DNA from 3 places in the Spirochaeta cellobiosiphila DSM 17781 genome. Region 3 is predicted to be linked to each of the others. Evidence: riboswitches for the same ligand, from Rfam matches in the RefSeq annotation. Region 3 holds a riboswitch; each other region holds the start of a gene.
The links. A riboswitch is a leader RNA that binds a small molecule or an ion and turns the genes downstream of it on or off. The one in region 3 is predicted to bind cobalamin.
Positions count from the first base shown of each region.

Region 1: it holds a riboswitch for cobalamin, as region 3 does, so the genes downstream of both, K345_RS0117285 (ABC transporter substrate-binding protein) here and K345_RS0111585 (sirohydrochlorin cobaltochelatase) in region 3, are expected to answer to the same signal.
Region 2: it holds a riboswitch for cobalamin, as region 3 does, so the genes downstream of both, metE (5-methyltetrahydropteroyltriglutamate--homocysteine S-methyltransferase) here and K345_RS0111585 (sirohydrochlorin cobaltochelatase) in region 3, are expected to answer to the same signal.

Region 1 is NZ_KE384558.1:146,802-151,212, reverse strand. Features, by position in the region: gene K345_RS0117305 (hybrid sensor histidine kinase/response regulator) at 1-40, opposite strand, end outside; gene galE (UDP-glucose 4-epimerase GalE) at 80-1,093, opposite strand; gene K345_RS21695 (type 1 glutamine amidotransferase) at 1,429-2,127, opposite strand; cobalamin riboswitch at 2,191-2,324, shown strand; gene K345_RS0117285 (ABC transporter substrate-binding protein) at 2,355-3,251, shown strand; gene K345_RS0117280 (FecCD family ABC transporter permease) at 3,248-4,258, shown strand; gene K345_RS21690 (ABC transporter ATP-binding protein) at 4,255-4,411, shown strand, end outside.
Region 2 is NZ_KE384557.1:284,508-288,918, forward strand. Features, by position in the region: gene metE (5-methyltetrahydropteroyltriglutamate--homocysteine S-methyltransferase) at 1-1,889, opposite strand, end outside; adenosylcobalamin (AdoCbl) riboswitch at 1,892-2,034, opposite strand; gene K345_RS0116320 (GNAT family N-acetyltransferase) at 2,207-2,701, shown strand; gene K345_RS0116325 (DUF2798 domain-containing protein) at 2,916-3,389, shown strand; gene K345_RS0116330 (alpha/beta fold hydrolase) at 3,625-4,411, shown strand, end outside.
Region 3 is NZ_KE384555.1:278,642-283,052, forward strand. Features, by position in the region: gene cbiD (cobalt-precorrin-5B (C(1))-methyltransferase CbiD) at 1-28, opposite strand, end outside; gene K345_RS0111575 (precorrin-8X methylmutase) at 33-638, opposite strand; gene K345_RS0111580 (cobyrinic acid a,c-diamide synthase CobB) at 648-2,042, opposite strand; adenosylcobalamin (AdoCbl) riboswitch at 2,124-2,265, shown strand; gene K345_RS0111585 (sirohydrochlorin cobaltochelatase) at 2,373-3,188, shown strand; gene K345_RS0111590 (ABC transporter substrate-binding protein) at 3,188-4,228, shown strand; gene K345_RS0111595 (FecCD family ABC transporter permease) at 4,179-4,411, shown strand, end outside.

The sequences.
Region 1 (4,411 bases), on a different contig from region 3:
CCAATAATGGATAATAGGGAAGATTTTTTTTATACTGCACCCTTAAAGCATAGTAGAATCCTCTAAGGGTGCAAGAAATTTAAGAGCGGTATCCTTTAGGATTTTTACTTTGCCAATTCCAAGCGGATTCAACCATTTCTTCCAGTCCCAATTCCGCTTGCCAGCCTAACTCTTTGTTAGCTTTTGTAGGATCGCCATAAACAGAAGCGACGTCACCATCTCTTCTGGGGCCAACTTCATAGGGAACCTCATGACCACAGACTTTGGAAAAAGCCTTGATCATCTCTAGAACAGAGTAACCTCTACCTGTCCCAATATTATAGACAAAGACACCCCTATCTGAGCTTAACTTTTCTATAGCTTTAACATGAGCCTTTGCTAAATCAACAACATGGATATAATCTCTTACACCTGTGCCGTCGATGGTGGGCCAATCGTCTCCAAAAACAATAACCTTTTCCCTTAAACCAGCAGCTACCTGACTAACAAAAGGAAGAAGATTAAAAGGATACTCCGGATCTTCTCCTATACGACCAGACGGATGAGCTCCTACAGGATTAAAATACCTAAGGATGACAACATTCCAGTTTTCAGCGTGGGCAGTATCCATAAGGATTTGCTCCATCATCGTTTTTGTATGTCCATAAGGATTTGTTGCTTTAATAGGAAAACTCTCATCAACAGGAACTGATGCGGGATCCCCATATACAGTGGCAGAGGAGGAGAACACAATGTTCTTGACTCCATATTTCTTCATTGTCTGATATAAGACAAGAGAGCCTGAAATATTATTTTCATAGTACTTAAGTGGTTTTTCAACAGATTCACCAACTGCTTTTAAAGCGGCAAAATGAATAACACCATCAATGTTAGGTTCTTTTTCAAAGACTTCACCTAAAGCCTTTCCATCCCGAATGTCTGCTTCATAAAAACGAACTTCTTTACGGGCAATGTCTTGAACCCGTTTGATAGCTTCGGTAGTTGAATTACATAGATTGTCAACAATAACCAGATCATAGCTCTCACTGAGCAATTCAATGTTAGTGTGGGAAGCAATATATCCTGCGCCTCCGGTTATTAGTAACTTTTTCATTCTAACCTCCTGAATGTACGCGCGTACACTAGGTGTATGATATAACCTCATTTAGATTATGTCCACTTACTTAAGTTTATGATTATTACCTTCGATCTAAGTAGACACATGGCCTATAGAATCAAAGATTGGTATAATTCCATAGATCCTTATATGGGTTACTTCAATTCATACACAGAAGAGAAACGCGGTTTGCACACTTTGTTAAATCAATTATGTGAATGTTATTGGACACAGAAAACCCCAGCAATAGAAACCCTCTCCCTCATTGATCAATATCCCTTAGAGATAGGAGATTTTTTTGTTTCCACAATGGGTATAACACAGGAAGATTATCAAATATGGTTAAAAAAATTATCCAATAAGCAAAAACATTGAGTTCTATAGACTTCTTCAACACTTAGATAATCTTTTATAATCTGATCATGATCAAGATCAACAAGATCAGGATCCTCTGTTAACCAAGCTTTAAGCATGTCCAAAGTCAGCTCCAAATGACATTGAAATCCATAGGCTTTTTCTCCAAAACTTAAAGCCTGATACTGACAATCAGCACCCTGACCAAGCCATTGGATCTGTTCATTAGGAACAATAGTTTCTCCATGAAGATGAAAGACTGGTATGGTATTAGAGATATTACTGAAGAGGGGATTATCCTGCCCCTGGTCCAAGAGATAAAGAGGATTCCAATTGCCCTCACTATCACGAAAAGCCCTTTCTGTCTTACCAAGAGGAACAACTTTGCCTTCCTTCGCCTTGGTCATGATTTGCATGCCCAAACAAATGCCAAGAACTTTAAGATTTTGGTTCATAGCTTCACGAGCAATATCGATTTTATGAACCATATCCTCTGTCTGATCATTGGCACTAGCAGGACCACCAAGAATAATAAGAGCTTCCAGATCTGATGGTAAGGTAAAATCAACTAGAGCATCAGGCTCAATAACCTGGAAAGATTTTCCTTTTTCCTTTAGATACTCAGCGATGAGACCGGGACCTTCCCTATCTATGTTCTTCAGAATATATGTTGTCATAATTCAAGAGTATAAATGGTATTTACTAAAACTGTAAAGATTGACAAGTGATATGCTTAACAATAAGATACGATTAAGTTAGGTGCTTATCAGAGCTAAAAGGGAAGCAGGTCAAAATCCTGCACGGTCCCGCCACTGTAGAAATATTCTCCAGAGAATATGAAAGTCAGAATACCTGCCTAATCTATTACCTTGGCATTGTCTACGGAGTATAGACAGGAGGCTTAATGCAGAAAACAATTTCCCTTTTCTTATTCCTATTAATATCATTACAAAGCTGGTCAACTGGTCAAAAAGAGGATCCTGCAACAACAACTGTTTTTACCGATAGCTATGAACGACAGGTTAATATTCCAACAGAGATAAATCGAATTGTATCTCTAGCTCCCAGCATTACAGAAATCATATATGCCTTAGGAAGCCAGGATAAACTAAAAGGTCGTACTGACTATTGTGATTATCCGGAAGATGCCCTTAGAATCCCCTCCATGGGATCACTCAGGAATCCAAGTATGGAAAGTATCATTCAGGCTCAACCAGATTTGGTAATAGCCTCCACACATTTTCAAAAGGATACACTGAAAGCCTTGGAAGATCTTAATATCCCTATATTAATCCTTAAAGGTGAAGACAGTATTGAAGGAACCTACTGGGTGATTCGTCAAATAGGAACGCTACTCCATAAACAAGAAAAATCAGAACAGATTATTACTCAGATGAAGAAAACCATAGATCAAGCCGCAGGAAGAATTAACAATTCTTACAAGCCTAAAGTTTACTATGTGGTAGCTTATGGACAACAAGGGGATTTCACTGCTGGAGGTAATACCTTTATCGGTCAATTGATCCAGGAAGCAGGCGGAATCAATATTGCCCAAGATCTGGATGGCTGGGCTTATAGTTTTGAAAAGATTGTAGAACAGGACCCTGACATCATTATTTGTTCTCAGTACTATAATGTAAAAGAAGGACTGTCCAATACAGAGGGGTATAAGGATTTGAGGGCAATAAAAGAGGGAAGGATTTATACTATTGATAGTAATATACTGGATAGACAAGGACCTAGATTAGCTCAAGCTTTTGTAGATCTTGTAACCATAATCCATCCTGAAAGCTTTGAATGATTAAACTTAACCATTGGCAGATATCTTTTCTACTAATCATTCTTATTCTCTTTAGCAGCTTATTATCTCTCACCATAGGAACGGCTGATATAAAAGCCGTAGAAGTCTTCCATATAATAAAAGAACAATTCAATTATCCTCTAGTCTCTAAGTCCACTACCCCTGCGGATATTATTATTCTTAATGTCAGAGCTCCCCGCATAGTACTAGCCCTTCTGGTAGGAGGGGCATTAGCAGTATCAGGGACAGCGCTTCAAGGATTATTTCGTAATCCAATGGCGGATCCTTATGTATTGGGCTTATCATCAGGAGCGGCCTTCGGGGTGACAGTTGTTATTATCTGTGGCTTATCGACTACAGTGCTATTACAGGGTTCTGCTTTCATAGGGGCTCTATTAACAGCATTCTTTGGCCTGTCCCTGGCACAGGGCTTGTCGAGGAGAGGAACAACGACTCTGCTTCTCACTGGGATGACTCTTAGCTTTATGCTGTCAGCCTTAATTAGTTTCTTTATGTACATAAACAGGGATTTAGTGGAAAATATTCTATTCTGGACTTTTGGAAGCTTTTCTTCTTCTTCCTGGATGAAGGTTTGTCTTCTTTTACCACCTGTCTTTCTGGGAGTTACTGGATTGCAGTTATTATCAAAAGATTTGAATCTCCTCACACAGGGAGAAGATATGGCGGCCAGTTCAGGTGTTTCTGTACAAAAAGTAAAGATCCTCATCGTACTCCTTAGTTCTTTATTGACAGCCAGTGCAGTAGCTCTCAGCGGGATTATAGGCTTCATTGGCCTAATAATCCCTCACATTATGAGAACGTTAGGAGGCCCTAACCATCGGGGTTTACTGATATCAAGTTTCTTTGGGGGAGCCCTCGTGGCTCTTTGGGCAGATGGGTTAGCTCGTGTTATTTTAGCCCCTTCTGAGCTTCCTGTCGGTATTATTACTGCTTTGATTGGAGGACCTTATTTCTTATTCCTTTTAGGCCGGGGACAAAAAAGATGATACCCCTATTCGATATCACCCAACTGTCATGGTCCTATGGAAAAAAAACAATCCTGCAAGACTTTAATTTAACTATAGAATCAGGGCAATTTCTAGGCATCATCGGCCCCAATGGTTCTGGAAAAACAACCCTGATCAAATTAATGATGGGAC
Region 2 (4,411 bases), on a different contig from region 3:
GTAGACACGGTGAGCTTGAAACCTTTAACTGCCCAATCTTCATAGGATTTGATGTTTTTCTTACGAAGGGGATAACCTTCTTTGAAAGCCGCTTCATCTACTTGTATGATTTTGATTCCAGCTTCCTGGAGATCTCTGACTTCATCGCTCAGGGCTAAAGCTATTTGCTGGGATATTAACTCCCGTGAAAGGTCATTACGAACAAAGGACCAGTTAATAATGGTTACAGGACCGGTTAACATTCCTTTCATAATTCGCTTTGTTAAGCTCTGGGCATAGCTTATCCATTCCACTGTCATAGCTTTAGGACGACTAATGTCCCCATATATGATGGGAGGCTTAACACAACGGCTTCCATAGCTTTGAACCCAGCCATTTGAAGTAAAATGAAATCCTTCCAGTAGTTCTCCAAAGTATTCAACCATATCATTTCGTTCCGGTTCCCCATGAACGAGTACATCTAAATCAATTTCTTCCTGGAATTCAACACATTCCTTTATGTATTGCTTGAGAGAAGATTCATAAACTTCTTTGGTGATGAGTTTCTTTTTATAATCTCTACGAATCTTTCTCAATTCTTTCGTTTGTGGGAAGCTTCCTATCGTTGTAGTGGGAAGTGAGGGTAAGTTGAATTGCTGTCTTTGAAGTTGAATTCGCTCATGGAAGTTACCTTCTCGGTCCCGATTTCCCTCTTTACTAACTCTTTGTTGCACCTTGTCATTATGAATGAGAGAAGATACAAGTTTATTTTTGTGGATATTACGATTCTCTTCGAGGGCCGCTTTCGTTTCGGATGTATTATCATTCTCCAGGATAGCTTTCAGTAGAACTAATTCTTTCAGTTTTTCTACTCCGAAGGCGAGCCACTGTTTGATAGGAGCCTCCTGGGGTTCATTACGTAAGGAATAGGGAACATGCAGGAGGGAACAGGATGTGGATAGCAATAACTTGTTGTGAGGCACTTGTTCTCTAATACTCTCTATTAGTTTTAGGGCTTCATCATAATGGGATATCCAAATATTACGACCATCAATGATCCCGGCAACTAAAACCTTATCTCCTATGGAACTAAGGCTTTGCAGATTATCTTTTCCATGAATAAAGTCCAGACCAATTCCCCAAATCGGAGTTTGGCTTAATAAAGGAACAGCTTCACTAGCTTGTTCAAAATAGGTCATGACTATGATTTTTATTTTGGTACTGACAGAAGCTAATGTGTTGTAAGTCTGAATTATAAGATCTAGAAGCTTTGGGGCGGGATCTTTGACCAAAATGGGCTCATCAATTTGGAGAATAATGGAATCATCTAGTTCAGATATCTCCTGGATTACTTTCACATAGGTCTCCAGGATTGACTCGTAGTAATCAAAGGGATCACTTGTGTCTAAACTTTTGGATAATCCTGTGTAGGTAATAGGTCCGATGAGGTTTATCTTGCTTTGAATACCAAGTTCCTTGGCCTCTCTATACTCTGTACGAATTTTATTTATATTAGCTTGAAAGGGCGTTCGTTTATCTAATTCGGGTACAATGTAATGATAATTTGTATTGAACCACTTGGTCATTTCCATCGCGGTTGAGGAGGCATTGCCTCTAGCCATAGAAAAATAGATATCTTCGTATTGACTGAGATCACGGAATCTTTCCGGTATGGCATTGATCATGATTGAAGTATCAAGCATGGTATCATAGTAACTAAAGTCATTAGAGCTAATATAGTCGATTTTTTGACCTGATTGTTCAGTCCAGTGTTTGGCTCTAAGTTTTTTACTTAACTCTTCAAGTTCAGGGAAGCTTATCTTTCCTGACCAGTATTGTTCTAGAGCTTTCTTTAATTCCCGGTGTTCTCCTATGCGTGAGAACCCTGTTAGATAGGTTTGTGTAGACATTGTAATATTCCTTTTTGTTGACGCGACAAAATTTTTCTAAAGTTACCCTGGTAATCGGACTTGGAACAAACTGTTCCACACCGTAGCGCGACTGTGCCTGACTCTCACAGGACTTCCCCATAAGGTAAACTTCCCTAATACTTATGAGATTTTGATCCCTCCCTTTTATTAGTTAATCTGTACAAACTATAGGATAGAATCGGATAAATGTATACATAGTATAATATCCGACTTGGATTATGATCTTCCTAAAAGCATCAGTATGACATCATTCTCTATAGTTGATTAAAAATAGCAAATTAAATAACCTCCTCACTATGAAGTTAGAACTAATTCCAGCACCTCATGATGAGATTATTCAGAATTTATTTCCATATTATGTTTATGACATGTCCGAATATGCAGGTTTCTCTCCTGATGAGAAAGGTTCCTTTGCTGTGGCGAAAGAAGTGAGTCGATTAGATGAATACTGGACGAAAGAAAAGCATTATCCCTATCATATTATGGTTGATGGTGAGATAGCTGGATTTGTTCTCATTCGTCCTTATCCTGATCGAGAAGAATACAATGATATAGGACAATTCTTTGTATTACGTAAGTTCAAGCATAAGGGTGTGGGCCGTGAAGCGTTTATTCAGGTTGTTCATAAACATCCTGGTAAATGGATAACAAGAGTTTTGCCAAATAATAAAGGGGCATATGAGTTCTGGACAAAGGTTATAACTCAGGAAACACAGGGATCCTATTCGATTAAAAGAGAAGTCTATGGGGATAAGCCTATGGATTTTATTTATTATCATACTGAGTCCTGATCGGATGCACTTGTTCTGTTGAACATAAGGACCTCTTTTTATAATTTATAAGAGTAGGTCCTTATTTTTCTTCTGGTCATTAAGCTAGAGGGATTGACTTTATTTTGTTCTTCCTACCAAGTAAAAGCCCTGCTTGAAAATATTTAGAATTGTCTAAATATATATGTTGAAAAGATTAATTTATGTTGGTATTATCCCCCTCTTAGGAGGATTTATGCCCATAAACAAACGAGAAAGCCTTATTTTTACATCCTTAATGTGCGCTTTTATGGTGTTTACCATGAGTATATATAATATAGGAATGGCTACTGGTTATTCACTAGAAACCATAAGCCATGCCTGGTTAGGGTTTCCCCTGGCCTATATTATTGCTTTTATTCTGGATTGGTTTATTGTATCAATATTTGCTAAAGGACTCGCTTTTAAAATTGCATCAAAAGTAGATGATAGAAAGAAAAAGATAGTACTTATGCTACTCATTTCTACCTTAATGGTTGTTGGAATGTGTTTCTTTATGTCCTTGTTTGGTGCCGTTCAGAATGTAGGTTTTTCCAATAGAACAGTTGCTGTTTGGCTTGGTAATATACCTAAGAACTTTATTGTGGCTTTACCGCTTCAAATCATAATTGCAGGACCCATTATACGTTTTAGTTTTAGAAAATTATTTCCTGTTGGATGTATTAATTAAAGCTTAATATCCTCCTTGTCTTATTGGCAGGGAGGAAGTTCAAAGACAGTAGTATCTATAATTACTTGCTGTATTTCTTTTTTCTCCTAAAGGAATTTAATGATAGTTAAAAAAAAGTAACAAAATCATTACAATTATGACATTAAGACATAGTGAAGTTGTAAATCCTAATGCTATAAAATTACGGACTTTATTTTGACACTTCTTAAAATACTTTTTAGCAAGGGGAAATCTCGTGAAGATAATAAAAAAAATAGTTCTTATTGTATTGGCTATTCCCGTAGTCCTGATCTTATTAGTTGGTTCTATCTTATTTTTTAATTCCAGATTTGAAATGAAAGGGGAAGGGGACTTCTTTTACACAAAGACCGAGGGAGCTTCCTTGCCTGTACTTGTTTCTGGTAATGAAAATTCTTCAACTTTTATTGTGTTTTTAGCTGGAGGACCAGGGGATTCTGCCCTTCTTCAGCATGTGTATATTCCTATGACTGAGTTAGAAAAAAAATACAGAGTTGTCTATTATGATCAACGGAATGCAGGTCGATCAAAGGGCAAATTAATAAAAGAGAAAGTAAGTCTCGAGCAGAGTGTAAAGGACACAGCTCATATTGTTGATCTCATTAAGGAAAAATATAATGATCCTTCCATCGTTCTCATGGGACATAGTTGGGGTGGGGCTTTAGGTTCGGCCTACTTATTAGACGAAGAGCATCAAAAAAAGATTGCTGGATGGATTGAATTGGATGGGGGCCATAACTGGACAGGTATGGAAGCCAAATCTCGTTTATATGCCATGGAATATGCAGCCCAACATCAGGATGAGGAAAAATGGCAAGAGGCTTCACAGTTTTACAAAGAGAACCCTGTTATCAATAGTTCTAATATTGTTCAACACGCTTTATACCTACAAGCTTCCCATGCATATGCTCCAGAGGGCACTTCGGATTTAGATAGTTTTACCATATCACTACCAGAAATGCTGCTGTCCTATTATTATAACGTGGTAAATTCTAATTACAGGA
Region 3 (4,411 bases):
CAGAACCGAGAACTTCCTTGTAATTCACAGGCTTACCTGTTTGCCAATACGATCAAACCATTAACGATAGCCGCGGCTATGGGACTGCCGCCTCTCTCACTAAGATTGGTAATATGGGTATAGTTCTTATGAGATAATTCTACTTTCGACTCAAGAGCCCCTACAAAGCCAACAGGCACCCCTACAATCAAAGAAGGAGTTACCAGACCTTCATCAATCATTTCCATGAGAGTGAAGAGAGCCGTAGGAGCATTACCAATGGCAACCACAGCCTCATTAAGAACGGATCCTGCTTTCCTCATGGCCAGTGCGGAACGGGTTGTGTCCTGATGTTTGACGGCTTCTACCACTTCCGGATCATTTAGAAAACACAAAACCTGATTCTGGGGAATGAGCTGTTTTCGAATCCCTGTTCGTACCATCTCCACATCAGTGACAACAGCACGCCCCCTCTTAATAGCATCCACACCAGTCATAATGGCTTCATGAGTCATATTGAATGTCTTGGCAAATTCCACATCGCCCGTCGTATGGGCAATTCTTATGATGATTTCCCTTTGTTCTGGAGTGACATCGAGAACACCTAGACGATCTTCTATAATCTGAAAACTTTTATTTGTTATACTTTGGCCATTCATGAATGCTCCTTATTCTTTGTGATCCCAGCAACTTTGAAGAAAACCTTCCAGCACCTGGGGATTTGTTGCAAAATGCAGATGTAAATATCCTGCCCAGGTTTGATAGCGAAACAAGCCATCAGGGACAACTTCCGGACTATCTTCCTTGGTTAAATCCAGCATGTGATTCAACTCTTCAGTGGTATTCTCCCTCTGTGACCAATGGAACAAATGCCCCGTGAGGGATTGTCCCTTTGGCCCCATCCAGGAATCTGCTTTTAATTCTCCTGTATAATATCCTAAAGCACGAAGGCCTTTCTTCATAATCGTCCGCCCAGGAAACACTCCGACCATGGGATACTCCTCTCCTTCCTGGGTTACCAGGCTATCCAGAAGGTACATTAATCCACCGCATTCCCCCCAGATAGGTCTGTTATTGAGAGCCCAATCCTTAATGCTTCTACGCATGCTAGTATTCTGGGATAACTGATGGGCAAAAACTTCCGGATAACCTCCCCCTAAGTATAAACCATCTATTCCCGGGGGAAGAGCATCCTCTTCCATCGGACTAAAGGGAACGAGCTGAGCCCCAAAATGACCAAACATATCCAGGTTGTCCTGATAATAAAAATGAAAAGCCTTATCCAAAGCGTAGGCTATTTTGACAGGATAAGTTTTGGGGGGGCCAGGTGATGATTCATAAACAGGACCTAAAGGTGGAGCTCCTTCAGCTATTTCCTTAATCAAAGACCAATTAATATAAGGTTCCACCAACTCTAATAAAGCATCATAATGGGGAATATAGTCATAATCTTCCCAGGCAGGAATCAAGCCCAGATGCCTTTCAGGAAGGGTTAATTCTTTTTTTACGGGTATGCTTCCTACAACAGGAAGACCTGTCGCCTTTTCCACAGCTCTAATGACGAGAGCTTCATGACGAGTACTGGCAACACGATTTAAGAGAAAACCTGCTACATTAACGTCCGGGTCAAAGACTTTATACCCTAAGGCTAGGGCCCCAGCTGAACGAGCCATGGATTTGACATCCAGAATCACTATAACCGGGGCTTTTAAGGTTTTGGCAATATGAGCCGCGCTTCCCCTTTCATCTAATGAGCCAGCCCCATCGTACAACCCCATAACTCCTTCTATAATATTAAGTTGTGCTCCTTCAGCGTGTTTTTGAAAGAGAGCTTTAACTTGTTCACCAGACATCAATCTACTATCCAGATTAGCACAACTTCTACCAGTGGCCATAGCATGATAAGAGGGGTCGATATAGTCGGGACCGCACTTAAAGGACTGGACCTTCAGCGACCGTTGCCAATACCTTTCGATGAGGGTGCTAAGGAGGGTTTTTCCGGAACCAGAGCGGTCAGCACTAATTACAATACGGGGATAATTCTTATTTATGGAGTCTACCATCTCTTTTAACTTAGAAAAGGAATCAAGATTTTGTCAATCGTTCTTTTCTACCTAGACTAATCCTACTTATATCCAGTAGTGTTGGTAACACAAACATTCCATTATAGGGGAATCCAGTGAGAATCTGGAGCGATCCCGTCACTGTAAGTCACCCTGTGGTGATAAGTCAGGCTACCTATAGGGAATGAATAATAACAATCTTCGCGGAAGGAGAGTTATTACCCGTCGCTTTTTGGACTAAGGTAGTCTCTTGTCCCGTATAAAGGAAGTTCCATGAATAAATCAGTTATCTTATATTTGCTTCCCTTATTATTTCTGATAGGAGTGGGTATGAGTTCATGTCAAAGCAATAAATATACTTCAAGCAATAAGGAAAAACCTGTTATTGTCATAGCGGCTTTTGGGAGTAGCTATGAGAGTGGCCAGAAAAATCTTGAAGACTTTGATATAGCAATGAGAAAAGCCTTTCCCCATAATGAAGTGACATGGGGATTCACATCTTCCTTTATTGTTAAAAAACTTTTAAAACAAGGCAAAACCACTCTCTTTGCGAGTGAAGTTCCTATTCGAAAGATTGATCAAACGCTAGAAGATTTAAGTCTGGTTGGTAAGAAAAATATTGTCATCATTAATTTTCTTCTTATGGTTGGATCGGAATATAGACAAGTAATGACTTCTCATTCTTCTGAATTAAATATCAAATACGTTCATCCCCTCCTCTACTATCCTGAAAACATGCCAAAGATTATAAAGGCCCTGGAATCAGAATTCGGAGATAAGGATGAACTCACTGTCATTTGTGCTCATGGTAATGAAAAACATCCAGAATATAACAAAGACTTCGTACAAATGAATAATTACCTAAAGGAGCATTATTCCCATAGCTATGTGGCCGTTATGGAAGGGAATCCAGAGTTTGAAGAAGTGAAAGAAGTGGCCCAAAAGAATGACTTTAAGGCTGTCCGCTTCATTGCTTTCATGCTGACCTATGGGGACCATATGTCAAATGATGTCATGGGGGAAGAAGAGGATTCCTGGAAAAACCAACTAGGACTTCCTGCTACAGCCACAGGAGGTTTGGCAAGCATAACTCCTATCCAAAAAATATTCATTGATAAAACAAAATCAGCCATCAAGGAATTCTAATGGAATCCTTTAAAACAACGGCTTTCATACTAGTCATCCTCCTTAGCCCTTTTATTCTCTTTGGAGGAGGACAACAAACACAGGATGAATCAGAGTCCCAAGATCAGCTACAGTTTGTAGACGGAGAAGGATCGACTGTCCCTGTTAAACTCCCTGTGGACAGAATCGTAGTCTTAAACTCAGGGCTAAGCTCCTTAATTGTGTCCTTAGGGCAATCAGATAAAATTGTTGGCCGTGATTCTTATTCAACCTTTCCCTCCTCATTAAAAGGAATACCTGTTGTAGGAAAGAATTCTGCCCATCCCAATATGGAAAGGATATTAAGCTTGAATCCCCAGGTGGTTCTGGCAGATGCTATGTTCAAAGATGAGCTGATTGCAAAACTCCAGAGCTTAGGAATATCTGTACTGATAGAACAAACGAGCGCTCCCTCTCTGACAGCAGATATGATTACCAGATATGGAGCTTTACTGGATTGCAGGGATAGGGCAAAGGAAATCGTTAACTACCTGGCAAAACAGGACAAACTCATCGCTGACAAAGTGAATGAGGGGCAATCTTTATACAAGGGAAAAGGGAAGATTTATTTTGAATTACGTAAAGACTATCATTCCAATTCCCGACTATCCACTTCCCAACAATACCTGGATAGGGCGGGAGGCATTAATATAGCAGCAGACAGGGAAGTCTCTGTACCCGTTCTTAGTCCTGAGTATATTGTGGATGTGGATCCGGATATCATCATTCGCAGGGCAAGTGGAGATCTTAGTGCTAAGACAATGAAAGAGCTGCGCTCTTCCCTTATGAGACGACCTGGGATTGCAAAAACAACAGCAGTACAGCAGGAAAGGGTGTTTGTTATTAAGGCAGATTTATTTCTAACAGACCGTTATCCAACGGCTATTTACTATATAGCTTCCTGGTTATACCCCGAAGCCTTTGCCGATAAGTCACCAGAACAATATAATGCAGAAGTAATGGACTTTCTATTTGGTTCAGGAGTTACCAATCAAACAGCAGAGATCTACAGTTACCCTTAAGAGGGAACAAAACTTTTTATTATTACCACTCCTGGCCTTTCTTGTTCTTCTAGCACTAATACTAGGTTTATCTGTGGGATCTGTCCTGCTCAATCAATGGGGAATAATTCAAGATCTATTCACAGGAAAATCTTTTGTCCCTCCTTCTGTGGATCTTAATCACCATTATATAATATGGGATAT